DNA from 3 places in the Micrococcus sp. CH7 genome. Region 2 is predicted to be linked to each of the others. Evidence: riboswitches for the same ligand, from Rfam matches in the RefSeq annotation. Region 2 holds a riboswitch; each other region holds the start of a gene.
What was found. Region 2 has a riboswitch for thiamine pyrophosphate ahead of AUV08_RS04700 (thiamine ABC transporter substrate binding subunit). Riboswitches for the same ligand answer to the same signal wherever they lie in the genome.
Positions count from the first base shown of each region.

Region 1: it holds a riboswitch for thiamine pyrophosphate, as region 2 does, so the genes downstream of both, AUV08_RS07755 (FAD-dependent oxidoreductase) here and AUV08_RS04700 (thiamine ABC transporter substrate binding subunit) in region 2, are expected to answer to the same signal.
Region 3: it holds a riboswitch for thiamine pyrophosphate, as region 2 does, so the genes downstream of both, thiC (phosphomethylpyrimidine synthase ThiC) here and AUV08_RS04700 (thiamine ABC transporter substrate binding subunit) in region 2, are expected to answer to the same signal.

Region 1 covers NZ_LOSQ01000027.1:145,929-156,439, forward strand. The annotation lists gene thrC (threonine synthase) at 1-881, opposite strand, end outside; gene AUV08_RS07725 (homoserine dehydrogenase) at 885-2,207, opposite strand; gene lysA (diaminopimelate decarboxylase) at 2,380-3,852, opposite strand; gene argS (arginine--tRNA ligase) at 3,861-5,531, opposite strand; gene moeB (HesA/MoeB/ThiF family protein) at 5,647-6,843, opposite strand; gene AUV08_RS07745 (thiazole synthase) at 6,840-7,658, opposite strand; gene thiS (sulfur carrier protein ThiS) at 7,662-7,904, opposite strand; gene AUV08_RS07755 (FAD-dependent oxidoreductase) at 7,901-9,070, opposite strand; TPP riboswitch at 9,064-9,194, opposite strand; gene thiE (thiamine phosphate synthase) at 9,216-9,953, shown strand; tRNA gene AUV08_RS07765 (tRNA-Arg) at 10,040-10,112, shown strand; gene thiD (bifunctional hydroxymethylpyrimidine kinase/phosphomethylpyrimidine kinase) at 10,313-10,511, opposite strand, start outside.
Region 2 covers NZ_LOSQ01000010.1:19,941-30,451, forward strand. The annotation lists gene AUV08_RS04695 (iron ABC transporter permease) at 1-1,673, opposite strand, end outside; gene AUV08_RS04700 (thiamine ABC transporter substrate binding subunit) at 1,673-2,740, opposite strand; TPP riboswitch at 2,811-2,916, opposite strand; gene AUV08_RS04705 (AI-2E family transporter) at 2,963-4,249, shown strand; gene AUV08_RS04710 (agmatine deiminase family protein) at 4,215-5,264, opposite strand; gene AUV08_RS04715 (bifunctional proline dehydrogenase/L-glutamate gamma-semialdehyde dehydrogenase) at 5,396-9,040, shown strand; gene AUV08_RS04720 (thioesterase family protein) at 9,060-9,641, shown strand; gene AUV08_RS04725 (FMN-binding glutamate synthase family protein) at 9,673-10,511, shown strand, end outside.
Region 3 covers NZ_LOSQ01000027.1:157,009-167,519, reverse strand. The annotation lists gene hrpA (ATP-dependent RNA helicase HrpA) at 1-2,333, opposite strand, end outside; gene putP (sodium/proline symporter PutP) at 2,441-4,075, shown strand; gene thpR (RNA 2',3'-cyclic phosphodiesterase) at 4,072-4,665, shown strand; gene AUV08_RS07790 (NAD-dependent succinate-semialdehyde dehydrogenase) at 4,720-6,135, opposite strand; gene AUV08_RS07785 (DNA-3-methyladenine glycosylase I) at 6,199-6,936, opposite strand; gene thiC (phosphomethylpyrimidine synthase ThiC) at 7,213-9,036, opposite strand; TPP riboswitch at 9,033-9,147, opposite strand; gene AUV08_RS07775 (hypothetical protein) at 9,210-10,367, opposite strand; gene thiD (bifunctional hydroxymethylpyrimidine kinase/phosphomethylpyrimidine kinase) at 10,440-10,511, shown strand, end outside.

The DNA.
Region 1 (10,511 bases), on a different contig from region 2:
GAGAGCCAGCGGTGGGCCTCGAGGATCTCCTCGTCCGTCACGGAGTCGATCATGCCGCCGGACTCGTCGCGGGCGGCCTCGGCCTGCTCCCACGAGGCCGGGTTGCCGATCCGGATGGCGGTGGCGATCGTGTCCGGGTCGGTCACGGGGTGGCCCTGGACGATCGGGGCCGCGCCCGCGGCCTGGAAGCCCCACATCACGGGGGTCTTCGTGGCCACCGCGGGCAGCTCGGCATCCGAGGCGCCCTCGTGCGGGTTCACGTAGGGGGCCGCATACTCGCGGTAGCCCTTCCAGTACGCGGTGATGTTGCCCGCGTTGCCCACGGGCAGCAGATGGTAGTCCGGGGCGTCGCCGAGGGTGTCCACGACCTCGAACGCGCCGGTCTTCTGCCCCTCGATGCGGGCCGGGTTGACGGAGTTCACGAGGAACACGGGGTAGTTCTCGGCCAGCTTGCGGGCCACCTCGAGGCAGTCGTCGAAGTTGCCCTGCACCTGGAGGATCTCCGCACCGTGGGCCACGGCCTGGGACATCTTGCCCATCGAGATCTTCCCCTCGGGCACGAGCACGGCGCACGTGATCCCGGCCTGCGCGGCGTAGGCCGCCGCCGAGGCGGACGTGTTGCCGGTGGACGCGCAGACGACGGCCTTCGCGCCGTCCGCGACGGCGGCGGTGATCGCCATGGTCATGCCGCGGTCCTTGAAGGAGCCGGTCGGGTTCATGCCCTCGAACTTCACGTGCACGGTGCCCTGCACCAGCTCGGAGAGGTGGGGGGCGTGGATGAGCGGGGTGCCGCCCTCGCCGAGGGTGATCACGCGCGTGTCCTCGGTGACGGGCAGGCGGTCGGCGTACTCGCGGACGACGCCGCGCCACTGGTGGGCCATGGGTCAGTTCCCTTCGACTCGGAGGACGGACGCGACCTCGTGGACGACGTCCAGGGCGGCGAGCGCCTCGACGGTGGCGTCGAGGTCGCGCTGCCGCGCACGGTGGGTGATCAGCCGCAGGGACGCGCCGGGGGCGTTATCGCGCTCGGACGGGACCTGGCGCAGCGTCTCGATGGAGACGCCGTGCTCCTCGAACACCCCGGCGACGCGGCGCAGCACGCCGGGCTGGTCCGCCGCGCGCAGCACGACCATGAAGGAGGTGTGGGCCTCGGCCGGGTCCAGGGCGGGCAGGGCGGTGACGGGGGTGCGCAGGCGTGCCGGGCCGCCGCGCACGATGCGCTGGGCGATCGAGACGACGTCGCCCATCACCGCGGAGGCGGTGGGGGCGCCGCCGGCGCCGGGACCGTAGAACATGAGCTCGCCGGCGTTCTCGGCCTCCACGAAGACGGCGTTGAACGCCCCGCGCACGGAGGCCAGCGGGTGCTCCCGCGGCAGCAGGGTGGGGTGCACGCGCAGGACCGCGCCCTGGGCACCGTCGGCGGCGCGGCCGCGCTCGGCGATCGCCAGCAGCTTGATGACGTAGCCCGCCTCCGCGGCGGCGGCGTTGTCCTCGGACGTGATCGCGGTGATGCCCGCGACGGCCACCTGGTCCAGGGTGTACGGCGCGCCGAACGCGATGGTCGCCAGGATCGCGGCCTTCGCGGCGGCGTCGTGGCCCTCGACGTCGGCGGTCGGGTCGGCCTCGGCGTAGCCGAGCCGCTGGGCCTCGGCGAGGGCGTCGTCGAAGTCCGCCCCTTCGGAGTCCATCCGATCGAGGATGAAGTTGGTGGTGCCGTTGGCGATGCCCATCACGCGGGTGACGCGGTCCCCGCCCAGGGAGTCGCGCAGCGGGCGCAGGATCGGGATGGCGCCGGCGACGGCGGCCTCGAAGCTGAGCTGCGCGCCGGTGGCGGCGGCCGCGGCGTACAGTTCCTCGCCGTGCTGGGCCAGCAGCGCCTTGTTGCCGGTCACCACGGACGTGCCGGCGGCGAGGGCGCGCAGGATCAGGGTGCGGGCCGGCTCGATGCCGCCCATCAGCTCGATGACGACGTCCGCGCCGTCCACCAGCGCCTCGGCGTCGGTGGTGTAGAGCGCCGGGTCCGCCTGCCAGTCGCGCGTCGCACCCGTGTCCCGCACCGCGATGCCCGTGAGCTCGAGGTCAGCGCCCACGCGGTCCCGCAGGATGTCGGCGTCCTCGGTGAGGATCCGGGCGGTCTGGGACCCCACGGTCCCGCCGCCCAGCAGGGCGACCTTGAGGGCGTTGGGGGCGTCGGTGTGCTGGGGCATGGTCCTCCGGGGTCAAGCATCGGGGTCGGTGCCGCGCGATCACGCGGTTCGGCTGGCCTCGAATCTAGCGCGGCGCCCCGGCTCGTCCCGCCGCGCGACACTCGGTGTCCGCAGAGCGGGACGGACCCACCCGGGCCCGCGGCCGGCTTCCGGGTGCGCCTCGCCCGCTGCCTCAGCGACCGAGGCGCGGATCGGCCTCGCGGGCGAACAGGTCCTCCTGCGTCTCGCGGCGGATGATCACCCGCGCCTGCCCGTCGGAGACCGCGACGACGGCCGGGCGGGCCAGCGCGTTGTAGTTCGAGGACATCACGTGCGTGTACGCGCCCGTGGCCGGCACGGCCAGCAGGTCGCCGCGGCCCAGGTCGGCCGGCAGGTACACGTCGCGGACCAGGATGTCGCCGGACTCGCAGTGCTTGCCCACCACGCGGGAGAGCACCGGCTCGGCCCCCGAGGTGCGGCGCGCGGAGACGGCGGTGTAGTCGGCGTCGTAGAGCACGGGACGCGGGTTGTCGGACATGCCGCCGTCCACGGCGACGTAGCGGCGGGCCGCGGTGCCGCCGTCGGGGGCGTCCACGTCCACGGTCTTGGTCACCCCGACCGTGTAGAGGGTCAACCCCGCGGGGCCCGAGATGGCCCGCCCCGGCTCGAGAGAGATGCGCGGGCACGTCAGGCCGAGGCGCTCGACGGTCTTCTGGACGTCGTCGGCGAGGGCGTCGGCGATCTCCGCGGCCGGGCGCGGCTCGTCCACGGCCGTGTAGGCGATGCCGTGGCCGCCGCCGAGGTCGAGCTCGGCCAGCTCCACCCCGTGCTCGGCCTTGACCTCGGCGAGGAACTCGAGCACGCGTCCGGCCGCCAGCCCGAAGCCCTCGGCCTCGAAGATCTGGGATCCGATGTGGCAGTGCACGCCCAGCAGGTCGATCGACTCGGCCGCCAGGGCCGCGGCCACGGCGACGGCGGCCGGCGAGCGGCCGGCCACGTTGCCGTCCCGGTCGGTCGAGGCCGGGGCCAGGGAGAGCCCGAACTTCTGGTCCTCGTGCGCGGTGGCGATGAAGTCGTGGGTGTGCGCGTGCACGCCCGGGGTCAGCCGGAGCATCACGGGGGCGCGGCGGCCGGCCTCGGCCGCGAGCGCGGCCAGGTGGGTGAGCTCGTCGAGCGAGTCCACGATGATCCGACCCACGCCCGCCTCGAGGGCGGTGCGCAGCTCGGCGTCCGACTTGTTGTTGCCGTGCAGGCCGATGTGGGCCGGGTCGACGCCGGCGGCCAGCGCGATCGCCAGCTCGCCGCCGGAGGCGGTGTCCACGCGCAGGCCCTCCTCGGCGGCCCAGCGGGCGGTGGAGAGGGTGAGCATGGACTTGCCGGCGTAGTAGACGTCCCCTCCCCCGCACAGGTCGGCGAACGCGGCGTCGAAGCCCTCGCGGAACGCGCGGGCGCGGGCGCGGAAGTCGTCCTCGTCCACCACGAGCAGCGGCGTGCCGAACTCCGCGGCGAGCGCGCTCGCGCGCAGGCCCTGGACGGTGAGCTCGCCGTCGGCGGCGCGGTCCACGCCGGCGGCCCACAGGCCGGGCACGAGCGCGTCCGGGTCCCCCGGCGCGGGAAGCCAGGCGGGCGCGAGCGGGGAGGCGGGGGCGGGCTGCGGCGTCGTCATCCGGGCGCTCACATCTTCTCCGGGGCGGTCACGCCGAGCAGGCCGAGGCCGTTGGCCAGCACCTGGGCGGTGGCGTCGTTGAGCCACAGGCGAGTGCGGTTGAGGGTCTCCACGGGACGCGGCGTGCCGTCGTCGGTGGGCATGGGCACGATCCGGCAGGCGGCGTACCACGAGTGGTAGGCCCCGGCGATCACCTCGAGGTGGCGGGCCACGCGGTGGGGCTCGCGCAGGCGCGCCGCCGCGGCGACGACGGCCGGGAACTCCGCCAGCTGGGCCAACAGCTCGGACTCGGTGGCGTGGGTGAGCAGGGCGGCGTCGAACTCGGAGCGGTCCACGCCGTGGGCCTGCGCGGTGCGCGCCGCACCCGAGGCACGGGCGTGGGCGTACTGCACGTAGTAGACGGGGTTGTCGTTCGTGGCGGAGCGCAGCAGCTCGGGGTCGATCGTCAGGGGCGAGTCCGCGGGGTAGCGGGCCAGGTCGTAGCGCAGGGCGTCGCGGCCGAGCCACTCCACGAGGTCCTTGAGCTCGATGATGTTGCCGGCGCGCTTGGAGAGCTTCGCGCCGTTGACCGAGATGAGCTGGCCGATGAGGATCTCGATGTTCGTCGCCGGGTCGTCGCCGGCGGCGGCGGCGATCGCCTTGAGGCGGTTCACGTAGCCGTGGTGGTCGGCGCCGAGCAGGTACACCTTCTCCTCGAAGCCGCGGTCGCGCTTGTGGAGGTAGTAGGCGGCGTCGGCGGCGAAGTAGGTGGGCTCGCCGTTGGCGCGGATGAGCACGCGGTCCTTGTCGTCGCCGAAGTCGGTGGTCTTGAGCCACACGGCGCCCTCGCGGTCCTCGATGTGGCCCTGCTCGCGCAGCCGCTGCACGGCCTGCTCGATCGCGCCGGAGTCGTGGAGCGTCTGCTCCGAGGTGAACACGTCGAAGTGCACGTCGAAGGCGGCGAGCGTGTCCTTGATGTCCTGCATCTGGAGCCGGTACGCGGCCTCGCGGACCACCGGGCGGGCGGCCTCGTCCGTCAGCTCGCGCACGTCCGGGTGCTCGAGGGCGACGGCGTCGGCCAGCTCCTGCACGTACGCGCCGGGGTAGCCGCCCTCGGGGACGTCGCGGCCGTGCAGGCGGGCGAGGACCGAGTCGGCGAACACGTTCATCTGGTTGCCGGCGTCGTTGACGTAGTACTCGGCGGTGACGTCCGCGCCCGAGGCGCGCAGCAGGCGGGCGATCGCGTCGCCCAGCGCGGCCCAGCGGGTGTGGCCGATGTGCAGCGGGCCGGTGGGGTTGGCGGAGACGAACTCCATGTTCACGGTGTGCCCGGCCAGGGCGTCGTTCCGGCCGTACTCCGGGCCGGCCTCGACGATCTCGCGGGCCAGGGCGCCGGCCGAGGCCGCGTCCAGGGTGACGTTGAGGAAGCCGGGGCCGGCGACGTCGACGGCGGCGATGCCCGGCTTCCCGGTCAGGCGCTCGGCCACGAGCCCGGCGAGGTCGCGCGGGGCCATCCCGGCCTTCTTGCCCAGCTGGAGGGCGACGTTGGTGGCCCAGTCGCCGTGCTCGCGGCTGCGGGGTCGCTCCACCTTCACGCGCGCGGGGGTGATCTCCCCCCGCAGCTCGGCGGGGAGGTCACCGGCATCGACGGCGTCGGTGAGGACAGCGGACAGCAGGGCGGAGAGGTCTTCGGGCTTCACCCGCGCAAGTCTACGGAAGGGCCGCCGCGCCCGTGCGCGTGCGAACGAACCCTGCGAGATGGCCCCCTCCGGCCCGCGGTGGGGGCCATCTCGCAGGGTTCGTCGGGGCGGGGGGTCAGGCGGGCCAGGCGGCGAGGCCGCCGGCGAGGGAGAGGACGCGCCCGCCGGCGCTCGGGTCGGCCCCGACGACGGCGTCCCGCGCCCGGGCCGAGCGGGCTCCGGCGGCGCAGTAGACCACCAGGACGCGGTCCTGCCCGGGCGCGAGGGCCGCCGGCTCCGCGAGGACGGCCTCGAGCGGGACGTGCCGATCGGCCACCGCCGCGGGGGCCTCGACCCGGCGCAGGCGGCGCTCCCAGTCCTCGCGGACGTCGAGCAGGGTCAGGGACGCGGCCCGGGCGGGGTCGGCGAGCAGGGCGGCCAGCGCGGCGGGGGCGATCTCCCCGCCCGCGGCGCCGCAGGCCTCCGCCGAGCCGGGGGCGCCGGCGTCGTCCGGGCGGGGGGCCCGGGCCGCGTGGGCGGACAGGTCCGTCACGGGGGTCCGCTCGGGGTCGGCCACGATCCGCAGCTCACGGAAGCGCATCGTCAGGGCGTCCACGGAGAGCAGCCGCCCGACCAGGGGCTCACCCACCCCGGAGAGCAGCTTGATCGCCTCGGCCGCCATGAGGGAGCCGATGATCCCGGGCAGCACCCCGAGCACTCCGGCCTGCGCGCACGAGGGCACCTCGCCGGGTTCGGGCCGCTCCGGGAACACGTCCCGGTACAGCGGCCCGCCCGGGGCGAACACGCTCACCTGCCCCGCGAACCGCAGGATCGCGCCCCACACCACGGGCACGCCCGCGATCTCGCACGCGTCGGCCACGAGGTAGCGGGTCGCGTAGTTGTCCGTGCCGTCGAGCACGAGGTCCACGGCGCCGACCCGCTCGAGCGCGTTGGCGGCGGTCAGGCGTTCGCGGTGTTCGACCACGCGCACCTCGGGGTGCAGGCCGCGCATCGTCGCGGCGGCGCAGGCGGTCTTGGGGCGGCCGAGGTCCGCCTCGGCGTGGATCACCTGGCGGTGCAGGTTGGAGCGGTCCACCACGTCGTCGTCGATCACGTGGATCTCCCCCACGCCCGCGGCGGCGAGGTAGGTCAGCACGGGCGCGCCGAGGCCGCCGGCGCCGACCACGAGGACGCGGGAGCGCAGCAGCGCCAGCTGGGCCTCGGGGCCGAAGCCGTCCAGGCTCAGGTGGCGGGCGAAGCGCTGCAGCTGGGTGTCGGACAGTGCGGTGAGGTCGCGGGGCTCGCGGGCGGCGGGGTCCGGGGCGGCGGTCACCGCTCGTCCTCCTCGGCCGTGACCCGCCCGGCCATCGGCGAGGAGGCCAGGGCGTGCTCGCGGCGGGGGATGCGTCCGGCACGGCGGGCGTGGAAGCCCGCCTCGAGCGCGAGCCGGCACGCATGGGCCATGCGGGCGGGCTCGGCGGCGCGGGTGATCGCAGAGGCGGCGAGCACGGCGTCGCAGCCGGCCTCCATCGCCAGGGCGACGTCCGAGGCGGTGCCCACGCCGGCGTCGAGCACGATCGGCACGGAGGCGCGCGAGACGATCAGCTCCAGGTGTGCGCGGTTGAGGATGCCCAGCCCCGAGCCGATCGGCGAGCCCAGCGGCATGACGGCGGCGGCGCCGGCCTGTTCGAGGCGCAGCGCCATGGCGGGGTCGTCCGACGTGTAGGCCAGGACGGTGAAGCCGTCGGCGGCGAGCCGCTCAGTGGCCTCGAGGGTCTCGACGACGTCGGGCAGCAGGGTGCGCTCGTCGGCGATGACCTCGACCTTCACGAGGTCGGTCTCGAGCGCCTCGCGGCCGAGCCGGGCGGTGAGCACGGCGTCCCGGGCGGTGTAGCAGCCGGCGGTGTTGGGCAGCACGTCGATGCCGAGGCCGTCCAGCAGCGCGACCAGGCCGTCACGGGTGTCCGCGGACCAGCGGCGCAGCGCCACGGTGGTGAGCGTGGTGCCGGAGGCGACGAGGGCGCCCTCGAGCGCGGTGAGGTCGGTGATGCCGCCCGTGCCCATGATGAGCCGGGAGGCCAGGTCGTAGCCGCCGATCCGCAGCGGCGGGATCGCGGGGGCGGCGGGCGGGGTACGGTGCTCGGCCATCGCTCAGCCCCCCTGCACCGCGGTGACGACGTCGACCTCGTCCCCGGCGGCCAGCGCCCGGGTGGCCCAGGCCGACCGGGGCACGACCTCGCCGCCGACCGCCACGGCCACGCCGAGCCGCCGCCCGTCCGCGGCGGCGCCGTCGTCGCCGACCGCGCGCCCGGTGACGTGCGCGACGACGTCGCGGACGGTGGCCACGGCCAGCTCGGCGGGCTCTCCGTTGAGGGTCAGGGTGAGGGTGCTCATGCGATCTCCTTCAGGCGGGCGTGCAGCAGCTCGAGGATCCGCCCGGCCGCCCAGGGGGCGAGCAGGATCCCGTGACGGTGGAAGCCGGTGGCGACGACGGCGCCCGGGGCCTCGGGCACGGCGAGCACGCGCGGGGCGTCGTCGGGGGTGCCGGGGCGGGCGGCGGTGGTGATCTCGACGAGCTCGCACTCGCGGACGGCGGGCAGGATCGCGGCGGCGTCGGCGAGCAGGTCCAGCACGGCCCCGGCCGAGGTGCCGGCCAGCCCGTCCTCGCGGGCCGAGGCGCCGACCACGAGGGTGCCGTCCGCGCGGGGCACGAGGTAGACCTGGCGCCCGTGGACGAGGCCGCGGACGGTCCGGGTGATCAGGTGCGACTCCCCCGGCAGCAGCTGCTCGGGGCGCACCCGCAGGCGCAGCACGTCGCCGTGGACGGGGCGCAGCGGGACCTCGACGGCGGTGGCCGCGCCGCCGATCCCGCGGTGGCCCAGGCCCGCGGCGAGGACCGCGCCGTCGGCGGTGAGGACGTCCCCGTCGGCCAGCGTGAGGCGCACTCCCTCGCCCTCCGGGTCGGCGGCGGTGACGCATCCGGCCAGGAACCGGGCGGCGGGTCCGGCGCCGGCCGGGAGCGGGCCGCCGTCAGGTCCGGTCTCGGCGCGCAGGGCGGCGACGCAGGCGGCGGCGAGCCGTCGCGGGTCCACCTGATGGTCGTCCGGGGCGTCGAAGCCGGCGGCCAGGCCCGGGGCCAGGGCGGGCTCGGCGCGGCGCAGCGCGCGGACGGAGACGGGCTCGACCCGGCGGCCGAGGATCGAGGCGTGCTCGAGCACGTGGTCCCACGCGCGGGCGTCGGAGAGGTCCGCGGCCACGATCCAGGCACCCTGCGGCAGGAAGCCCGTCTCGACGTCGGTGAAGGCGGCGAGCAGGTCCACGAGCGCCGGGTAGGCCTCCCAGCCGGCCTGCAGCAGCGGGGCGAGGTCGTCCTGGCTGAACTGGGTCTCGGCGAGCGGGGCGAGCATCCCCGCCGCGGCGTGGGTGGCCCCGGCGACGGCGTGCGGACGCCCGGCGGTGTCCAGCTCGGGGGCGATCAGGGTGACGGCGTGGCCTGCGGCGCGCAGACGCACGGCGGCGGTGAGGCCGATGATCCCGGCCCCGACGACGGCCACGTGCACGGACCGGTCCTCCTCACGGCGGCATGACCCGCATCGAGTGGTGATGGTCGGCCGCGCCGGCGCGGTGCGCCCCTGCGGCCCTCTCAGCCCGGCGTGTGCGGCCCGGGCTCCCATGGAACTGCGGCCAGTCTGCCACAGTGGGCGCATGCACTCCCCCGATCCGCTCCTGATGGCCGCGGCCGACCACGACGACGGCGACACCGGCGCGGGCCGCCGCGCCCGACTCGCCGCCTCCCGGCTGTACGTCTGCACCGACCTACAGCGGTTCCTGCGCCCGGACGGCACGCTCGACTCGGCCGCGTTCGCTCACTTCTGCGCGGCGGCGTTCCGCGGCGGGGTGGACGTGATCCAGGTGCGGGACAAGGCCGTGGACGTGGCGGTCGAGCTGGCCGCGTTCGCCGTGCTCGTCCCGCTGGCCCGGGAGCACGGGGCGCTCTCGGCCGCTAACGATCGCGCCGACGTCGCCGCCCTGGCCGGGGTGGACGTGTTCCACACGGGCCAGACCGACCTGACCACCGCACAGTGCCGCGCCCTGCTGGGCCCGGACACGGTGCTCGGCCGCTCGTGCCACACCGAGGCGCAGGTGCGCGCCGCCCGCGCGGAGGACGGCCTGGACTACTTCTGCACGGGGCCGGTGTGGGCGACGCCCACGAAGCCGGGCCGGGCCGCCGTCGGGCTGGAGCTGCCCTCCCTCGCCGCGCGCCTGGACGCCGAGGACCCGGCGGGGGCGCGGCCGTGGTTCGCCATCGGCGGCGTCGACGCGGACCGGCTGCCCGAGGTCCGCGCGGCCGGGGCGGAACGGATCGTGGTGGTCCGCGCCGTGACGCAGGCCGGGGACCCCGAGGCCGCGGCCCGGACGCTGCGCGCGGGCCTGCCCGGCTGACGCGCCCCGCGGGGAGGTCACGGACGGGCCATCCTGATGGTGTAGAGTCGACGAGTCCGCAACGCGCTCGACGCGTCGCGACCCCCGCCTCCGTAGCTCAGGGGATAGAGCGTCTGCCTCCGGAGCAGAAGGCCGCAGGTTCGAATCCTGCCGGGGGCACGAGCGAACAGAGCCGGACCCCCGTGGCGACACGGGGGAGCCGGCTCTTCCGCGTTCTGCGGCCCCGGACGCTCGAGCGGAGCGGGAGGTCCGGGTCAGCGGCATTCGAGGCGGGAAATCGACCTCATGGAACGTCCCGCGGTGCGCATTCGCCGGATTTCCCGCCTCGATCGTGTCGAAGCCCGGAGGTCCGGCGCACATCAGCGCCGCTGCGCATGACCGTGGTCGACGGGACCGTGCCACGTCGGCCGCGAGGCGTCCCCGACCGCGAGCGCCTCCCCCGCCCGCATCGCGTCGGCCAGCCACGGCTTGGCTCGCTCGAGTGCGTCCTCCCAGCTCAGGCCCGCGCCGGCCAGCGTGGCCAGAGCCGAGGAGAGGGTGCAGCCGGTGCCGTGCGAG
Region 2 (10,511 bases):
ATCCCGGCGCTCAGCACGGCCAGCACCGTGGCCGCCGCGAGCGCCATCCCGTAGTTGTCCGCGCCCGGCCGGCCCAGCAGCCGGGCGATCAGCACCGGCAGGGTGGGCGCGGACGGGCTCGCCAGGAAGCTCGTGGCCCCGAACTCGCCCAGGGACACCGCGAAGGCGAAGCCCGCGGCCACGCCCACGCCGCGGGCGAGGAACGGGCCGTCCACCGTGGCCAGCACCCGCCACGGGCCCGCCCCGAGGGTGCGCGCGGCCTCCCGCAGCCGCGGATCCACCGCCGCGAGCACGGGCACGAGCGCCCGCACCGCGAGCGGCAGCGCCACCACCGCCTGGGCCAGCGGCACGAGCACGCCCGAGGCCGCCAGCTCCGGGAACGCGGCCCGCAGGGACACGACGAAGCCGAAGCCCACGGTCACCGCGGACACCCCGAGCGGCAGGAGCAGGGCGCCGTCGAGGGCCCGCTGGGCCGCCAGCGCCGCGCGTGAGCGGAAGGGCCGGGTCAGCAGCAGGGCCAGCGGCACGGCCACCACGAGCGTCACGAGCGTGGCGTCCACGGCCACCCGCAGGGACTGTTCGAGCGCCTGGGCCGGCGTCGACCCGCCCACGAACCCGCTGCCCGCGCTCGTCGCCAGCAGCCGGTAGTTGCCCAGCCCCCAGCCGTGGCGGGTGTGGAAGGAGCGCACCACGAGCGTGAGGATCGGCGCCACCACGAGCGCCACCACCGCGAGCATCACGGCCACCGGGACCGCGTCCGCGCGCGTGAGCCGGGCCGGCGGCGTCTCCCGCAGCCGCAGTGCCCGCTGGGTGCGCGCCGCCGTCACGCCGGAGACCACGACGGCGGCCAGCACCACCGCGAACTGCAGCACGGAGAACACCGCCGCGGTCCGCAGGTCCAGGTAGACGGAGGTCTGCACCCAGATCTCCGACTCGAGCGTGCCGTAGCCGGGCCGGCCGAGCGTCTGGACGATGCCGAACGCGGACGCGCAGAACAGGAACACCAGCGCCGCGCTCGTGGCGATCGCCGGGGCGAGCTGGGGCAGCGTCACGGTGCGGAACGCCCGCCACGGCGAGGCGCCCAGGGTGCGGGCGGCCTCGGTCTGGCGCGGGTCCAGCGCGTTCCACAGCGCGCCCACCTGGCGCACCACCACGGACACGTTGAAGAAGACCATGGCCAGCACGACGGCGGTGGTCGTCTGGTCCAGCCCGGTGAAGCCCAGCGGTCCGCCGGGGGCGAGCAGGGCGCGGAACGCGACGCCGACCACCACCGTGGGCAGCACGAACGGCACGAGCACGAGGGCGCGGAGCACGGCCCGCCCCGGGATGCGACGCCGGTGCAGCACGAACGCGGTCGGCAGGCCGAGCGCCACCGAGACCACCGTGCCGGCGGCGGCCATGCCGAGCGTCTGGCCGAGGATGCGCCACGTGCGCTCGCGGGCGAGGGTCTCCCCGAAGGCGGTGAGGTCCACGGCGCCGGTGAACGCGTCGGCGTCGCCGCCGATCCCGCGCCAGAGCATGGCCGCCACGGGCCACGCGAAGAAGACGAGCAGGAAGGCGACCGGCAGGACGGCGGCCACCAGCCACCACGGGCCGAGCCCGTCCCCCCGGCCGCGGGCCCGCCGGCGCGGCAGGTCCGTGCCGGGGGCCGCGACCTCGGTGAGTGCGGACATCAGCGCCGGGAGGCCTCGGACAGGGCGGTCCACTCCTTCAGCAGGTCCTCGCGGCGCTCGTCGATGCGGGCGGGGTCCGGGGTGATGGCGTCCTCGACGAGCGGTGCGTTCTGCGCCCACTCCTCGGGCAGCTGCACCGACTCGTCGATCGGGTACATGTACATCGACTCGGGCAGGGCGGACTGGACGTCCTCGGTGAGCATGAAGTCCACGAACGCCTGCGCGCCCTCGGGGTTCTTCGCGCCCTCGAGCACGCCGGCGTACTCGACCTGCGGGGTGCAGGAGTCCTCGATCACCTCGGTCTCGGGGGCGAACGCGGGGGAGGAGGAGTAGGAGAGCACCACCGGGAACCGACCCTTGCCCTCGCCGCCGGAGAAGTCCGAGTTGTAGGCGTCGGACCAGCTGTCGGCGACCTTGCCGCCGTTCTCCATCAGGCCCTGCCACCAGTCCTGCCAGCCGTCGTCGCCGTACTTCTCCGTGGTGGCCGCGAGCAGCGCCAGGCCGGGGGAGGAGGCCACGGGGGAGGTGGCGACCGTCAGCTTCGCGTACTCGGGGTCGTCGAGCTGGTCGATCGAGGTGGGGGCCTCGACGTCGTGGGCGGTGAACCACGCCGGATCCGTGTTGAAGCACACCTGGCCCTGGTCCACCGGGGTCATGCGGTCCTCCACCATCCGGTCCTGCGCGGAGGCGGGCAGGTCCTTCGGGGTGTAGGCGGCGACGACGCCCTCGCGGACGAGACGGTGCGCCGAGTGGTCCTCCACGCCATAGACGCCGTCCACGGTGGGCTCGTCCTTGGCCAGCAGGAGCTGGTTCACCACGCTGCCGGCGTCGCCGGGGGCCGTGGTCTTCAGGGTGTAGCCGGACTCCTGCTCGAACTTCTGGACGAGCTCCTCGGGCAGGTTGAACGAGTCGTGCGTCATGATCGTCACGGTCGTCGACTCGCCGCCGCCGGCCCCGGAGACGGACGACGACGCCCCGTCGCCGGACGAGCCGGACACCGAACAGCCGGTGAGGGCGAGGGCGGCCACCGAGAGGGCGGCGAGGGCGCGGTGCGGGATGCGGGACATGGCGGTTCTCCTCTGTCTGGGACGGCAGAGGGGCCGGGACGAGGTCGCCACCGGAATCCCGGGACGACGTCGACCGGGAGACTCGACTTCCTTCGCCGGTGCGGACCGGAGCAGGTTCGAGGGTCTGCGGCGGACCGCACTCTCAGCGCCGCGCGGGCGCTCCCCTGTCGATGTGGACTGGTCCCGACCCTACCCCGTCCGGCCCGCGCATAGACTGCCCGCGTGAGCGCCGCACAGCCCCCGGGGGTGACCCCGCAGCCCGCCTGGTCCAGTCCCGCCTCCGACTGGGACATCCGCCGCCCCCACCGCATGTGGCCGCGCATGCTGGTGATCGTCCTGACGCTCGCGGGTCTGGTGCTGGTGGTGCAGTTCTTCCAGGGGATCGCCTCCATCGCGGCGCCCGTGTTCCTGGGGCTGAACCTCGTGATCGTGGCCTACCCCCTGCAGGCCTGGCTCATCCGCCGGGGCCTGCACCCCGTGCTCGGCGCCACCACCACCGTCCTGCTGATCGTCGCGGTGATGGGCGTGTTCGGGGGCATGATGGTGTGGTCCGGCCTCGAGATGGTGGCGGAGCTGCCGAAGTACGCGGACCGCTTCCAGCAGATCGTCCTGGACGTCTCGCACTGGCTCAGTGAGCGCGGCGTGACCCCGGACATGGTGTCCCAGCAGCTGGCCTCGATCGACATGAGCACCGTGACCGGGACGGCCGTCAGCGCCATCACGAAGATCGCCACGAACGTCTACGCCGTCTTCGGCCTGCTCGTCACCGTGATCATGGGCATGTTCTTCCTCGCGATGGACTCGATGGACGTCGAACGCCGCGTCCGCCTGCTCAGCACCGCCCGCCACGAGTTCGGCCACGCCCTGGTCGAGTTCGCCCAGGGCGTGCGCCGCTACTGGGTGGTCACCACGGTGTTCGGCCTGATCGTGGCGGTGCTGGACGTGATCGCCCTCCTGCTGATCGGCGTCCCGCTCGCGCTCGTGTGGGGCGTGCTCAGCTTCCTCACCAACTACATCCCGAACATCGGCTTCATCATCGGCCTGCTGCCGCCGGCCGTCCTGGGCCTGGCGGCGGGCGGCTGGTCCGACTTCCTGTGGGTGGTGGTCAGCTACTCGGTGCTGAACTTCGTGCTGCAGTCCGTGATCCAGCCCAAGGTGGCCGGCGACGCGATCGGCGTGATCCCCACCGTCAGCTTCCTCTCCCTGCTCTTCTGGGCCTGGGTCCTCGGGCCGCTCGGCGCGATCCTCGCGCTGCCCTGCACGCTGCTGGCCAAGGCCGTGCTGATCGACGCCGACCCGAACGCCCGCTGGATCAACGCGCTCATCGCCTCCGACCTGAAGGGCATGGAGCGCCGTCAGTCCTCGCTCCTGGAACGGCTGCGCCCGGCGGCCTGGCGGTCCGACGCGCACGGGAAGGACGAGGACCGCGCCCCGGCGGACGGCGGCGACGACGACGGCCCCGCGGCGGACGAGGTCACGGGCGGGGCTGGAGCAGCACCAGGTCGTTGAGCGCGCCGGCCAGCCGCAGCAGCGGCGGGGCGGGGAACGACAGCTGGGGCAGCCCCGGGTGCAGCGCCGCGCACGCGGCGGCCGCGGCCTCCTCACCCGCGGCGTCCTCGAACGCCGGCCGCAGCACCGCCGCGCCCAGCGGCAGCGTGTCCAGGAGGGAGCGGGGGCCCCGCTCGGCCGGGTCGTACGCGGCGGGCTGCGCCGCCCCGGTCACCGTGCGCACGCGCAGGGGCCGGCCGGCGGCGTCGTCGGCGCCCTGCAGGAAGCGCAGCGCCGCCGCGGCGTAGGGGTGCTCGGGGTGGAACCGGTCGCCGCGCCAGTGCACGGCGGCCTCGCCGTCGCCCCGCAGCCGCACCCACGAGGCCAGGTGGCCGGGCCCGCCCCACGGCCCGGTGTCCGGCCGCGGTGCCGGCGGCAGCCACAGCACCCGGGTGATCCCCAGGAGGGCGGCGAACTCGGCGGCCACCTGGCCGGGGGTCCACGCGCCGTTGATCCGTCCGTCCAGCACGGGGTCCGCGGCCACCACGGCCGTCCCCTCGCCGTCGGTCACCCAGGCCCCGCGCGGGGCGCACAGCAGGGGGGTGAGCAGCGGCAGTCCCGCCGCCTCCGCCACGGCCGTCGCGGCCGCGCCGTCGAGGGGCCCGGTCCCGGTCAGGCCCGCGGCGCTGCGCCAGGCGACGGCGGCCAGGCCCTCGGGGCGGCGGATGAAGCTCGGCCCGGTGCGGCCCAGCAGCGGTGAGCCCACGGGCGCGCGCAGCAGGTCCACCTCCGGGGGCACCAGCCGCGCCGCCCCGGCGTCGCGCGGGTGGGCGAGCACGGTGACCGGCAGGACGGCGGCGAGCGTCTCGGCCAGGCCCACGACGGCGTCCCGCGTCTCCTCCAGCAGCGTCGGCACCGGGTGGCGGTGGGGCAGGACGAGCCAGGCCCGCTCGGGCGGGTCCTCGGGTCCGGGCACGGGCACGACGACGTCCCGGCGCTCCCGCGCGTCGGTGGGGGCGGGGTCGGCGGCGGCCATGGCGGACGGGCTCCTGGGAAGACGGCGGCGACGCGCGGGCGCGCGGCGAGGGGATGTCCATCGAGCATAGGCGTCTGACAGGAAGCCGCGGCGGTTTGACCTGTGACCCGGAACACGTGCAGAGTGCGGCCATGACCGCGATGTTCTCCGCCCAGGACCATGACGATCTCGACCGGGTCCTCGGCGCGACCGGCGGGATCCCCGACCCCGCCGACCTGCACGCCCTCGCCGACGATGCCGTCGCGCAGGTGCGGCGCTGGCTCGCCGAGTCCCGGGACCACGAGGCCGACTTCGCGGCCCGCCAGCTGGCGGGCGCCCTGAAGGAGCCGGGCGGCCTCGACTTCATCGTGCGCTTCGTGGACCACGTGGTCCGCCCCGAGGACCCCGCGATCGCCGCCCGGGCGCTGCGGGAGCTCGCCGGCCGCGCCCCCGGCTTCCTGCCCCCGGCCCTGCGCGCCGTCCTCGGCGTCGGCGGCCGCGCCGCCCCGCTCGTGCCGCGCATCGCCGTCCCCACGGCCCGCGGCGTGCTGCGGCACATGGTCTCCCACCTGATCGTCGACGCGCGGGACCGACAGCTCGGCAAGGCCATCGCGGCCCTGCGCGACGAGGGCACCCGGCTGAACATCAACCTGCTGGGCGAGGCGATCCTCGGCCAGGGCGAGGCGGATCGCCGGCTCGAGGGCATCGCCGCGCTGATCCGCCGCGACGACGTCGACTACGTGTCCGTGAAGGTCTCCGCCGCCACCGCCCCGCACGCGCCCTACGCGTTCGACGAGGCCGTCGCGGACATCACCGAGCGGCTCACCCCGCTGTTCGAGCTCGCCCGGGATCGGGACACCTTCATCAACCTGGATATGGAGGAGTACCGCGACCTCGACCTCACGCTCAACGTGTTCACCGCCCTGCTCGAGCAGCCGGGCCTGCGCGACTACGAGGCCGGCATCGTGCTGCAGGCCTACCTGCCGGACGCGCTCGCGGCCATGGTGCGCCTGCAGGAGTGGGCCGCGCGCCGCGTCGCCGCCGGCGGCGCCCCGGTCAAGGTGCGCGTGGTCAAGGGCGCCAACCTGCCCATGGAGCGGATGCAGGCCTCCCTGACGGGCTGGCCGCTGGCCACGGTGGGCTCGAAGCAGGAGGCGGACACCAACTACAAGCGCGTGCTCAACTACGCGCTCACCCCGGAGCATCTGGCCCACGTGCGCATCGGCGTGGCCGGGCACAACCTCTTCGACGTCGCCCTGGCCCACCGGCTGATCGAGCGCCGCGGGCTCGACCCGGCCGCGGTGGAGTTCGAGATGCTGCTCGGCATGGCCACCGGCCAGGCCGCCGCCGTCCGGGCCGACGTCGGCGCCCTGCTGCTCTACACGCCCGTGGTGCGGCCCGAGGAGTTCGACGTGGCGATCTCCTACCTCGTGCGCCGCCTCGAGGAGGGCGCCTCCCCGGAGAACTTCATGTCCGCCGTGTTCGACCTGGACGCGGACGCGGACCTGTTCGCCCGCGAGGAGGAGCGCTTCCGCGCCTCGCTGCGCCACCTGGACGCGGCCGTGCCCCGTCCGAACCGCCTCCAGGACCGGTCCCGCGGGGAGGACGGGCCGACCCCCGCCCCCGTGGACGGCTTCGCCAACACCCCGGACACGGACCCCGCGCTGCCCGGCAACCGGGAGTGGGCCCGCCGGATCCTCGCGGCCGTCCCGGGCTCGGACCTCGGGACGGACACCGTCCGCGCCCACCGCGCCACCACGGCCGACGACGCCCGCGCCGCCATCGCCGCCACCGCCCACCCCGGCGCCCGCTGGGGCGCGCTCACCGGCCACGAGCGCGCCGACGCGCTGGACGCCGTCGGACGGGCCCTGCACGCCGGCCGGGCCCGCCTGCTGGAGGTGGCCGCCGCCGAGACCGGCAAGACCCTGGACCAGGGCGACCCCGAGGTCTCCGAGGCCGTGGACTTCGCGCACTACTACGCGCGCCTGGCCCGCGGTCTGGACGCGGTGGAGGGCGCTCGCGCCGTGCCCGTCCGCCTGACCCTGGTGATCCCGCCGTGGAACTTCCCCGTGGCCATCCCGGTCGGGGGCGTCCTCGCCGCGCTCGGCGCCGGCTCGCCCGTGGTGTTCAAGCCGGCCCCGCAGTCCGAGCGGACGGGCGCGGTCGCGTGGGAGCTGATCGTGGCCGGGCTGCGGGACTCGGGGCTGTTCGACGACGGCGGCCCGCTGGCCGGGCACGACCCCGCGGACCTCGTGCGCCTGGTGACGCTGGCGGACGAGGACGAGGCGGAGGTCGGCGCGGCGCTCGTGACCGACCCGGCCGTCGAGCGGCTCATCCTCACCGGCAGCTGGGACACCGCACGGCTGTTCAAGGGGATGCGCCCCGACCTGCACCTGCTCGCCGAGACCTCCGGCAAGAACGCCGTGATCGTGACCCCGTCCGCGGATCTGGACCTGGCCACGAAGGACGTGGTCCAGTCCGCGTTCGGTCACGCCGGCCAGAAGTGCTCGGCGTCCTCCCTCGTGGTGCTCGTCGGCTCCGTGGCCACCTCCGAGCGCTTCCACCGGCAGCTGCTGGACGCCGCCTCGTCCCTGCACGTGGCGCACCCCGCGGACCCGCGCGCCGAGATGGGCCCCGTGATCGAGGCCCCCGGCGAGAAGCTGCGCCGCGGGCTCACCGAGCTCGGCCCGGGGGAGCGGTGGGCCCTGCGTCCGCGGCAGCTGGACGAGACGGGTCGCCTGTGGAGCCCGGGCATCCGCTCCGGCGTGCGTCCCGGCGCCGACGCCCACCTCACCGAGTACTTCGGCCCCGTGCTGGCCGTGATGACGGCCGAGACGCTCGAGGAGGCCATCGGGATCGTGAACGCCGTGGACTACGGCCTCACCTCCGGGCTGCACTCGCTGGACCGGGAGGAGATCGACGTGTGGCTGCGCGGCGTGCGCGCCGGCAACCTCTACGTGAACCGCGGCATCACCGGGGCCATCGTGCGCCGCCAGCCCTTCGGCGGCTGGAAGCGTTCCGTCGTCGGCCCCACCACGAAGGCCGGCGGGCCGCACTACCTGCACGGCCTCGTGGACTGGGAGGACGCGCCCACGTGGGCCGGGGGAGAGGGGCGGCCCGGGTCCGAGGCCGACGGTGCGGGCGCATCCTGGCTCGAGACCGCCCGCGCCCTCGACACCCACGCGTGGACCACCGTGTTCGGGGTGGCCACGGACGTCTCCGCGCTCGAGGCCGAGCGGAACGTGCTGCGTCACGTCCCCACCCCGGTCCTCGTGCGCCGGCACTCGGGGCCCGCCGACCACCTGCTGCGCATCGTCTCCGCCGGCCTGCGCGCCGGGGCGCCCATGACCGTGAGCCTGCGCCCGACCCCCACCGCGGAGGGGCCCGACGCGGACGGGCTCTCGGCCGAGGCCGTGCGCGGCCGGGTGGAGGAGCTGGTCCGGTCCGTCCGCACGGAGGGTGCCGGCACGTCCGCGCCGGTGGACGTCGTCGTCGAGGACGACGCCGCGTTCCACGACCGCGCCCGGCGGCTGGCCCTCATCCCGCCCGCAGCGGAGGGCGGCGGCGACGCACGGATCCGGCTCGTCGCCGACTGGGCCGGCGACCGGGAGGCGGCCGAGGCGGCGCGGAGCGCGCTCCACGCGGCGCTCGGCGACACCCCCGACGTGGCGGTCTACGCTGGCCCCGTGGTGAGCGCCGGCGAGGTGGAGCTGCTGCCGTTCCTGCACGAACAGGCCGTGTCCGTGACCGCCCACCGGTTCGGCACGCCGGACCATCTGACCGAGGGGGTCCTGTGACCCCGAGGAGGAACATCCGATGCATCTGATCCCCCGCACGATCTGGGTCGTCGCCCGCGCGCGTCGCCGCCCGCGCGCCGGACTCTGGGAGCCGACGACGCTGCCGATGCGCGCCCTGCCCACGGACGTGGACATGGCCCTGCACGTCAACAACGGCCAGTACTTCGGGCTGTTCGACCTCGGCCGCTTCGACGCGATGGTCCGCACCGGCCTGTGGGACGAGATCCGCCGTCGCGGCTGGACGCCCGTGGTGCAGGCCGAGCAGATCGCGTTCCGCCGCTCGGTGACCCTGGGGCAGCGGTTCGACGTGGAGACGCGGATGATCGGCCTGGATGAGCGCGCGGTGTGGTTCGAGCAGCGCGTCGTGGTCGACGGCGACGTCGCGGTGCGCGCGTACATCTGCACGCGCCTGCGCAAGAAGGACGGCCGCCCCGTGGAGAACGACGAGGTCCGGGCGATCGCGGCGGCGGCCGGCCACGACCTCGCGGGGGAGCCGACGCTGCCGGAGTGGCTGCACGAGTGGCGGCGCAGCGTGGCCCTGCCGTCGGCCCGGACGCCCCTGCCCCACACGTGGGACCTCGACACAGTGCGGCGAGGATGAACGTTCGAGTGATATAGGGCACGATGGTCGGGTGAACAACAGACTCCTGATCGTCGCGACCCTCTCGCTGGCCGCGCTCGTCGTCGTGCTGGTGGCCGCCATCGGCGGCGGCGCGTGGTGGGTGCTGGCGGTGCTCCTGGTGGCGCTGCTCGTGCTCGCCGTGTGGGACATGACCCAGAAGCGGCACGCGATCCTCCGCAACTACCCCGTGCTCGGCCACATGCGGTACCTGCTGGAGTCGATCCGCCCCGAGATCCAGCAGTACTTCATCGAGCGCAACTTCGACGGCAAGCCGTTCGACCGGGACACCCGCTCGATCGTCTACGCCCGCGCGAAGGGACTGGACAGCCACAAGGCGTTCGGCACCGAGCGGGACACCTCGGAGATCGGCTACGAGTTCCTGTTGCACTCCACCGCCCCGGTCAACCCGCCGGAGGAGCCCCCCACGGTGCGGATCGGCGGCCCGGACTGCCGCCGGCCCGTGGACATCTCGCTGATGAACATCTCGTCCATGTCCTTCGGCTCCCTCTCCGCCAACGCCGTGATCGCCATGAACAAGGGCGCCGGCCTGGGCGGGTTCATCCACGAGACCGGCGAGGGCGGCCTCACCAAGTACCACCGCGGCAACGGCGCGGACCTGTTCTGGGAGATCGGCTCCGGCTACTTCGGCTGCCGCAACGAGGACGGCACCTTCAGCCCGGAGAAGTTCGCCGAGAAGGCGCTGCTGCCCGAGGTCAAGGGCATCACCATCAAGATCTCCCAGGGCGCGAAGCCCGGCCTGGGCGGCATGCTGCCCAAGGAGAAGATCTCCCCCGAGATCGCCGAGGCCCGTGAGATCCCGATGGACAAGGACTGCCTGTCCCCGGCGTC
Region 3 (10,511 bases), on a different contig from region 2:
TCGACCTCCTCGAGCGCAGCCCGGTTGCGGGCGAAGAACCGGTGACGCGTGCGCCAGTCGCCCTCCACGAGGGCGTGCCGGATGAACAGCTCGCGGGAGAGCTCCGGGTCGATCCGGCCGTACCGGACCGAGCGGTCCGGGATCAGGGTGACGCCGAACAGCGTCACCTTCTCGCGCGCGACGACGGAACCCGCCCGCCGCGACCAGTGCGGCTCGTTGTAGGTCCGCTTGACGAGGTGGCCGGCGACCTCCTCGGCCCACTCCGGCTCGATCCGGGCCACCGTGCGCGCCCACAGCCGGGAGGTCTCCACGAGCTCGGCGGCCATGACGAACGGGTGGCGCTTCTTGAACAGGGCGGAGCCGGGGAACACGGCGAAGCGGGTGCCGCGGGCGCCCACGTACTCGCGACGGCGCTCGTCGTAGGCGCCGATCTGCGAGAGCAGGCCGGTGAGCAGGGACTTGTGCACGGCCTCGTGCCGGCCGACCGGGTCCACGGGTCCGGCCTCGACGGTGAGGCCCACGTCCTTGGCGAGCTGGTGCAGCTGGCGCACCAGGTCCTGCCACTCCTGCACGCGCAGCCAGTTGATGTGCTCACGGCGGCACAGCTTGCGGAACTGGGAGCCGGAGAGCTCCTTCTGCCGCTCGTGCAGGTAGGCCCAGAGGTTCAGGATCGCGGAGAAGTCCGAGTTCTCGTCCGCGAACCGGCGGTGCAGCTCGTCCGCGGCCTCGCGCTGCTCCGTGGGGCGCTCGCGGGGGTCCTGGATGGTCAGGGCCGCGGCGATCACCATGACCTCCCGGACGCAGCCGCGCTCACCGGCCTCCAGGATCATGCGGCCCAGCCGCGGGTCCACCGGCAGACGGGCCAGGCGGCGTCCGACCCGGGTGATGGTGCCCGCGCGGGCGCCGCCGGCCTCGAGCGCGCCGAGCTCGGTGAGCGTGGTGGCGCCGTCGGTGACCTGGCGGCCGTCCGGCGGCTGGACGAAGGGGAACTCCTTCACGTCGCCCGGGGTGCGGGCCACGCCGAGGGAGAGCATCTGCAGGATCACCGAGGCCAGGGAGGTGCGCAGGATCTCCGGGTCCGTGAACTCGGGGCGGGAGAGGTAGTCCTCCTCCGAGTACAGGCGGATCGCGATGCCGTCCGAGGTGCGGCCGGACCGGCCCGAGCGCTGGTTCGCGCTGGCCTGGGAGACGCGCTCGATCGGCAGGCGCTGCACCTTGGTGCGGTTCGAGTACCGCGAGATGCGCGCGGTGCCCGTGTCGATCACGTACTTGATGCCCGGCACGGTCAGGGACGTCTCGGCGACGTTCGTGGCCAGCACGATCCGCCGGCGCACCCCGGCCCCGGCGCGGCCGAACACGCGGTGCTGCTCCGCCATGGACAGGCGGCCGAACAGCGGCAGGATCTCCGTGCCGGCCAGGCGCGTGGTGCCGGCGACGACGCCGGTCAGGTGGTCCGCGGCCTCGCGGATCTCCCGCTCGCCCGGCAGGAACACGAGGATGTCGCCCGGCGGCTCGGCGGCCAGCTCGAGGACGGCGTCGCCGATCGCGTCGAGGGGGTCGCGGGTCTCGGCGGCATCGTCCGCGTCGTCCTCGGGGTCGTCCGGGGAGGGCTCGTCGGTCAGCGGCCGGTACCGGATCTCGACGGGGTAGGTCCGCCCCGAGACCTCGATGATCGGCGCCGGGACCACGCGGCCGCCGTCGTCGGCCTCCACCGCGTCCGCATGGTCCTCACCCTCGGCCAGCGGCCGGCCGAAGTGCCGGGCGAAGCGCTCCGGGTCGATGGTGGCCGAGGTGATGATCACCTTCAGGTCCGGCCGCTGGGGCAGCAGGTTGCGCAGGTAGCCCAGGAGGAAGTCGATGTTGAGGCTGCGCTCGTGGGCCTCGTCCACGATGATCACGGAGTAGCGGCGCAGCTGCGGGTCATGGGGGATCTCGGCCAGCAGGATGCCGTCCGTCATGACCTTGACCCGGGTCGCCTTCGAGGTCTGCGCCGTGAAGCGGACCTGGTAGCCGACCGTCTGCCCGATCTCCTCGCCCAGCTCCTGCGCGATGCGCTCGGCCACGGAGCGGGCGGCGATGCGCCGGGGCTGGGTGTGGCCGATCGAGCCCGCCTCCCCGAGCCCGAGGGCCAGGCACATCTTCGGCAGCTGCGTGGTCTTGCCCGAGCCGGTCTCGCCCGCGACGATCACCACCTGGTGGTCGCGGATCGCGGCCATGATCTCCTCGCGACGCTCCGCCACCGGCAGGTGTTCGGGGAACGTGATCGCGGCGGCGTCGTGGGGCGTCGCGGACGGCTGCGCGGCGGGCGTGGAGGGCGGGGGAGTCTGCGTCATGACGGCCTCCATCCTAGGCGCGCGGGGCCCGGGCCGACCCGGACGGGGCGAATCCGGGACGGATCTGGGACTGGGGCTGTGAGTCCGGATGTGATTCTCTGGAGCCCATGGACACGAACACCGTCTTCCTGTTAGCGGCGATCGGCCTCTACTTCCTCGCGATGATCGCGATCGGCCTGTACGCCTCCCGCAAGAACACCGACCTCGACGACTACATGCTCGCCGGACGCGACATGAAGCCGTCCGTCGCGGCGCTCTCCGCGGGTGCGTCCGACATGTCCGGCTGGCTCCTGATGGGCCTGCCCGGCGCGATCTACGCCGCGGGCCTGGTCGAGGGCTGGATGGCGGTCGGCCTGACCGTGGGCGCGTGGGTGAACTGGCGCGTGGTCGCCCCCCGCCTGCGCTCCTATACCGAGGTGGCCGGGAACTCGATCACGATCCCATCCTTCCTCGAGAACCGGTTCAAGGACCGCACGCACATCCTGCGGATCGTGGCCGGCCTGATCATCCTCGTGTTCTTCACCTTCTACGTCTCCTCGGGCATGGTGGCCGGCGGCAAGTTCGTCGAGTCGACCTTCGGCCCCGACTCCTTCTACGCCCAGGGCATCAGCATCAACTACCTCACCGGCATGCTCGTGGTCGCGGGCATCACGGTGCTCTACACCCTGTTCGGCGGCTTCCTCGGCGCCTCGCTGACGGATGTGGCCCAGGGCGTCCTCATGTTCCTCTCGCTGCTGGCCGTGCCCATCGTCGTGATCCTGACCATGGGCGGCTGGGACGCCGTCGTCGAGGGCATCCGCGCCGCCGACGCCGCCGGCGGCGGGGTGAACCACTTCTCGATGTTCGAGAACGCGACGCTGATCGGCGTCCTGTCCTCCCTCGCCTGGGGCCTGGGCTACTTCGGCCAGCCGCACATCATCGTCCGCTTCATGGCCCTGCGCACCCCGCACGACGCGGCCGTCGCCCGGCGCGTCGGCATCGGCTGGATGGCGCTGTCCGTGTTCGGCGCCGTGATGGTCGCCCTCGTCGGCATCGCCTACTTCCAGGCCAACCCCGGCACCACGCTCGAGGACCCGGAGACCGTGTTCCTGGTGCTGGCCTCGATCATGTTCCACCCGTTCGTGGCCGGCCTGGTGCTGGCCGCCGTCCTCGCCGCGATCATGTCCACGCTCTCCTCGCAGCTGATCGTGTGCTCCTCCGCCCTGGTGGAGGACCTCTACATGCTGCGCGGGCGCACCGGTTCCCCGACGTTCACCCTGTGGCTCGGCCGCATCGGCGTGCTGGTGGTGGCGCTCGTGGCGGGTCTGCTCGCCCTCAACCCGGACTCCTCCGTGCTCGAGCTCGTCTCCTTCGCGTGGGCCGGCTTCGGCGCCGCCTTCGGCCCCGTGATCCTGCTCGCCCTGTACTGGCCGCGGTTCACCTCGTGGGGGGCGATGGCCGCCATGCTCACCGGCGCCGCCGTCGCCTGGGTGTGGTCCGAGGCCAGCGCCGAGACGTGGGAGTGGTTCGGCCTGTACGAGCTGCTGCCGGGCTTCGTCGCCGCCCTCGTGGTGGGTGTGGTGGTGTCCCTCGTGACCCAGCGCTCGCGCCGCGTGCAGCGGCGGATCGACGCCGAGTTCACCGGCGCGATCGACATCGTGGCCGGCCGCGAGCCGCACCCGGACGTGGCCCCGGCAACCATGGCGCGGGACGCCGCCGGGGGCTCGACCGCAGCCGCCGCGGATCCGCGCGCGCAGGCGTGAGGCTCTTCCTCGCGATCCGTCCGCCGAGGGCCGTGCTCGACCACGTCGAGCCGGCCCTCGACGGCGTCCGGGACCGGGCGGGACGCGCGCTGCGCTGGACCGAGCGGGAGCAGCGGCACCTGACGCTGGCGTTCCACCCGGAGGTGCCCGCCGGGGCCGTGGACGACGTCGTCGCCGACGCCGGCCGCATCGCGGCGGGACACGCGCCGCTGGACCTGCACCTGGCCGGGGCGGGGGAGTTCTCCCACCGCACGCTCTGGATGGGGGTGGGCGGGCAGGTCCGGGAGCTCGGCGCGCTCCTGGCGGAACCGTGGCTCGCCGACGACGACGGCCGGGACCGCCGGCGCGCCCACCTCACCGTGGCGCGGGTCTCGGCGGCCGCACCGCGGCCCAGGTGTCGGAGGCGGGGCGAGCCTCGACCGTCGGCGCCCAGCACCGTGCTGCTGGCCGAGGCCGTGCACGCGCTCGCCGTGTACCGCGGCCCGCAGTGGACGGCGGACGAGGTCGAGGTCGTGGCGTCCCGGCTCGGCGAGGGCCGCTCCGGCGGCCCGCTGCACGAGGTGCTGGCGACCGTCCCGCTGCGCGGCTGAGGGGCCGACGGGCCGGCCGGAGCGGGAGACCCGCCCGGCCGACCCGGCCCGGGGTCAGCCCTCCAGCGGGCCCTGCACCGCGTACAGGCGCTTGTTGGCGAACTCGTCCAGGGCCAGGGGGCCGAGCTCGCGGCCGAAGCCCGAGCGCTTCACGCCGCCGAAGGGCAGGTTCGCCCCGGCGGCGGAGGCGAGGTTCACGTTCGCCATGCCCACCTCGAGCTGGTCGGCCACGCGCTTGGCCTCGTCCAGGTCCGTGGAGAAGACGGCGCCGCCGAGACCGTACTGCGAGTCGTTGGCCAGGGCCACGGCCTCCTCGGCCGAGGACACCTTGTAGACGACGGAGGCCATGCCGAACAGCTCCTGCGTGTAGGCGGGGTTCTCCTGGTCAACGTCCGTGATCACGGCCGGGGAGACGTAGAAACCCTCGCCCTCGGGGCCCGAGACGCGCTCGCCGCCCACGTGGACGGTGGCGCCGGCCTCCTTGGCCGCGGCGATCTGCTCGGCGAGCCCGTCGGCCGCGGACTCCGAGGACAGCGGGCCGTAGACGTCGGCGTCGCGCGAGGTCGGGTCGCCGGGCTGCATCGCCGAGGAGCGCTGGACCAGCTCGTCCACGAAGTCGTCGTAGAGGTCCTCCATGACGATCATGCGCTTGTTCGAGTTGCAGGCCTGGCCCCAGTTGCCCATCCGGGTGGCCAGTGCGTCGCGGGCGGCCGCGCGGGCGTCCGGCGCGGAGAGCACGATGTACGGATCGGAGCCGCCGAGCTCGAGGACGACCTTCTTGAGATGCCGGCCGGCCTGCTCGGCGACGGCGGCGCCGGCCCGCTCCGAACCGGTGAGGGACACGCCCTGCACGCGCGGATCGGCGATGATCGTGGAGATCTGGTCGTGGGTGGCGAACACGTTCTGGTACACGCCCTCCGGCAGTCCGGCCTCGGTGAAGAGCTCTTCCAGCAGCTGTGCCACCTGCGGGTTGATCTCGGCGTGCTTGAGCAGGATGGTGTTGCCGAGCACGAGGTTCGGCGCCACGAAACGGGCCACCTGGTACACCGGGAAGTTCCACGGCATGATCCCCAGCAGCGGGCCGAGCGGCAGCCGCTGGACGAACGCCTCCTGCCCGGAGAACTGCTTGATCGGCTGGTCCGCGAGCAGCTCCTCGGCCTCGTCCGCGTAGTACCCGAAGATCTGGGCGCCGTAGCGCACCTCGCCGACTGCAGCGCCGAGGGACTTGCCCATCTCCGTGGTGATCAGCGCGGCGATGTCCTTGGAGCGCTCGGCCAGCAGCTCGGAGATCCGCTTCACGATGGCGGCGCGCTCGGCCACCGACTTCTGGGACCACTGCTCGTAGGCGGCCTGCGAGGCGTCGAGGGCGTCGGCGATCTGCTGATCCGTGGCGTTGTCGAAGGACTTCAGCAGCTCCCCGGTGGCCGGGTTGATCGTGCGGTAGCCCTGAGAGGCGGAGGTGGTGGTCATCAGCCGTCACCCTTTCGTGTGGACGTCCTGCGTTGAGCTCCCCATCCTGCCGGAGGCTCCCGCTCACTCCCAGATCCCGGACGCCCCTCTTCGCCACGAGCCGAGAAGGTGGGTGTCCACGACCCCGGCAGCCTCCATCAGGGCGAAGCACGTGGTCGGCCCGACGAAGCGGCAGCCGTGCGCCTTCAGCGCCCTCGCGAGCGCGCGCGACTCGTCCGAGGCCGAGGGGATCAGCGCCACCGTCTCCGGCCGTGGGGTCGCTGCAGGCTGGTGAGCCCAGACCAGCCCCGGCAGACCGCGGGCCGGCCGGTCGCCGTCGCCGTGCCAGTCGGGGCCCGCACCGGGGGAGCCCGGGTGCAGCGGGGCGAACCGCTCGCCGCGCATCCCCACGACGGCCCGCGCGTTCGCGACCGCGGCCTCGATCTTGCGCCGGTTCCGGATGACGCCGGGGTCCGCCAGCAGCGCCTCGACCTCCGCGTCCCCGAACGCCGCGACGGCGTCCACGTCGAATCCCGCGAACACCTGACGGAACCGCGGCCGCTTGGCCAAGACGGTCCGCCAGCTCAGGCCCGACTGGAACGCCTCGAGCACGAGGCGCTCGAACAGGCCCTGCTCGTCCGTGACGGGCAGGCCCCACTCCGTGTCGTAGTACTCCCGCAGCAGCGGATCCCGTGCCGCCCACGGCGGGCGGGCTCGCCCGTCCTCACCCACGACGACGCCACTCGGCGGCGCCTGTCGCCCGCCCGCCGGTGGATCCTCGGCGGGGGTGGGGAGGCCGTCGTCGGCGTGGTGCGCGCTCATGCACCCGAGCCTAGGAGCGGCCCCGGACATCCGGCGCCGGAACGCGACGCCTGGGGACGCAGCCCCGTCTGCGGACACCTGTGCAGGAGGCACGGCCAGACCTCGTCACTCGAGCCGCCCGGCCCGCAGCCGCCACGTGTGGCGAAGGGGGAGACGCTGGGAACGACCGCGGTCGGGGCGACGCCGCCCGGGAGCGCGCCCAGGGCAGGTTCGCACCGCGCGCGGGGGAGGTGCTCATGGCCGGCACCCTGGCCCCCGCGTCGCGGCACGGACCGCTCAGTCCCTCGCGAGCACCGCGTCCCCCTCGGGCCGGCGCAGGCTCGGCTCGGGCAGGTACACGGACCCGCCGGCGGCCCGGAACTCCGCGGACTTCGCGGCCATGCCGGCCTCGGCGATTCTCGCCTGCTCGGACGCGCCGCCGAACTCGCTGCGGATGTCCTGGCTGATGCGCATGGAGCAGAACTTCGGCCCGCACATCGAGCAGAAGTGGGCGGTCTTGGCGGGCTCGGCCGGCAGCGTCTCGTCGTGGTACTCCTCGGCGAGCTGGGGGTCCAGGCCGAGGCCGAACTGGTCGCGCCAGCGGAACTCGAAGCGCGCCTTGGACAGGGCGTCGTCGCGGTCGCGGGCGCCGGGGTGGCCCTTGGCGACGTCGGCGGCGTGCGCGGCGATCTTGTAGGTGATCACACCCGTCTTCACGTCGTCCCGGTTCGGCAGGCCCAGGTGCTCCTTGGGCGTGACGTAGCAGAGCATCGCGGTGCCGTAGCGGGCGATCTCGGTGGCGCCGATGGCCGAGGTGATGTGGTCGTACGCCGGGGCGATGTCCGTGACGAGGGGGCCGAGCGTGTAGAACGGGGCGCCCTTGCACAGCTCCTGCTGGCGCTCCACGTTCTCCCGCACCAGGTGCAGCGGGATGTGGCCGGGGCCCTCCACCATGACCTGGACGTCGTACGCCCACGCCCGCTCCGTCAGCTCGGCCAGCGTGTCGAGCTCGGCGAACTGGGCGGCGTCGTTGGCGTCGGCCACGGAGCCCGGCCGCAGGCCGTCGCCCAGGGAGAACGCGACGTCGTAGCGCGCGAAGATCTCGCAGAGCTCGTCGTAGTTCTCGTAGAGGAAGTTCTCCTTGTGGTGGCCCAGGCACCAGCCGGCCATGATCGAGCCGCCGCGGGAGACGATGCCGGTGACGCGGTCCGCGGACAGCGGCACGTGGCGCAGCAGCACGCCGGCGTGCACGGTCATGTAGTCCACGCCCTGCTCGCACTGCTCGATCACGGTGTCGCGGAAGATCTCCCAGGTCAGGGCCTGGTGGTCGCCGCCGACCTTCTCGAGGGCCTGGTAGATCGGCACGGTGCCGATCGGCACGGGGGAGTTGCGCAGGATCCACTCGCGGGTGGTGTGGATGTCGTCGCCCGTGGACAGGTCCATCACGGTGTCCGCGCCCCAGCGGGTGGCCCACTGCAGCTTCGAGACCTCCTCGGCGATCGACGATGTCACCGCCGAGTTGCCGATGTTCGCGTTGACCTTCACGGCGAACGCCTTGCCGATGATCATCGGCTCCGACTCGGGGTGGTTCACGTTCGCCGGGATGATGGCGCGGCCGGCAGCGACCTCGGAGCGCACCAGTTCCACGTCCACGCCCTCGCGCAGGGCGACGTAGCGCATCTCCGGGGTGATCTCGCCGCGCCGGGCGTAGTGCATCTGGGTGACGCGCGCGCCCTCCTTGGCGCGCAGCGGGGCGCGGCGCTCGCCGGCCCACTCCTGCGAGGCGGCGCCGCGGCGCACGGCCGAGCGGCCGTCGTCGAGCAGGTCGCGTTCGCGGCCCTCGTACTCCTCGACGTCGCCGCGGGCGCGGATCCACTCGGCGCGCTGGGCGGGCAGGCCGCGCTCGGGCACGGAGCCCGGGCCCATGGTGCGGTAGACGGTCAGGGGCGCGTTGGGCGTGCCGTCGGGGGAGTCGTCCTGGTGGACCTCGGTGACGGGCACGCGGATGCCGTGCTCGGCATCCTCGAGCCAGCCCAGACGGTGCGTGGGGTAGTTCTCCTCGGCGACGACCTCGGCCGTCGACTCGGCTGCGGGCAGGGGGGTGCGCTCGGAAACGGACATGGCCGCGGCTCCTTCTTCCTTCGCCGGAATGACCCGGACAGGTTCAGACGGTCTCCGGGCGGCGTCAGCCCGGTCTCAGCCCCGTGCCGTGGGGCTCCCGTGGGATGCGAGCGACCCTAGCACGTCCCCTGCGAGGCCTCACCGCCGTCGGCAGCGGCCATGCGGCGGGCCGCTCAGGCGCGCGCCGCGCGGGCCGCCCGCCGGCGCACCGTGGTGCGCTCGACGATCCACGTGACGATGAGCATCACGATGATGACGATGCCGGCGTAGCCGAGGACGGGGTAGACGGTGCCCACGAGGTCGGAGAAGCCGACGCTCGAGAGCAGGGTGGCGGCCAGGGCCGTGACGACGGCGATGGCCCAGCCCGGCACGCGGCGCATCGAGGACAGCAGGGCGATGCGCTCCACCCCGCCGTACAGGCACGAGACCGCCGTCGTGAACTGCGCCAGCAGCAGGACGACCGTGTACAGCAGGGCGGCCCAGCCGCCGATCATGGCGGCCAGCTCGACCATGGGCAGCTCGGCGCGGCCGATGAGCTGGGCGTGGGCGGTCAGCGCGGCCATCACCGCGCCGGCCATCACCACGAGGCCCAGGGCCCCGAGCCCGGCCCCGGCGACGAGGGAGCGCCCCGACGAGGAGCTCTCCTCGCCGATCGGGGCGAGCACCGCGTAGGCCAGCTGGATGTTGAACGCCACGTACAGCACACCCGAGAGCCACCACTGGTTGATCAGCGGGGACGAGGTCACGAGCGCGGCGACGTCGTCCACCGCGGCCCCCGGGTTCACCAACCCCCACACCGCGACGCCGACGGCGACCACGATGATCAGGGGGACCACCACGGCCTGGACGCGCACGAGGCCCGTGATGCCGGCCAGCACCGAGACCACGCAGACGGCCGCCATCACGAGCGAGCCCACGAGCGAGGGCAGCCCGAACGCGGTGTGCACCGCCGCCCCGGCCCCGGCCAGCATGATCACCAGCGTCCCCAGCAGGGACGTGGTGATGCACAGGTCCGCGAACCAGGTGGGCACGCGCGAGGTCGTGGGGTTCACGATCCGGTGGATGTCCGTGGTCCGCAGCTTCTGCGCCAGCCGCAGCACGATCACCGCGAGCAGGAAGAACAGCGTGCCGGCGATCACGAGCGCCCCCGTGCCGCCCCAGAGGCCGAAGCTCACGAAGTACTGCAGGATCTCGTTGCCCGAGGCGTACCCGGCGCCGATGGTGGTGCCGATGAACGTGGCGGCGATCCCGAGCGGGGAGGTCGGCCGCAGCGGCGCCGACTCCTCGGCTCGGCCGGGGTGCGCGGGGGAGCTCTCTGTGACGGGGGACATGCGACTACATTCTCATGGGCGGGATCGGCCCGGCCCGGGCGGCCGATCCGCCCCGACCCGAAGGAGCCCCGCATGACCCCCGCCGTCCCCCGCGTGCTCAGCATCGCCGGCTCCGACTCCGGCGGCGGCGCGGGTGTCCAGGCC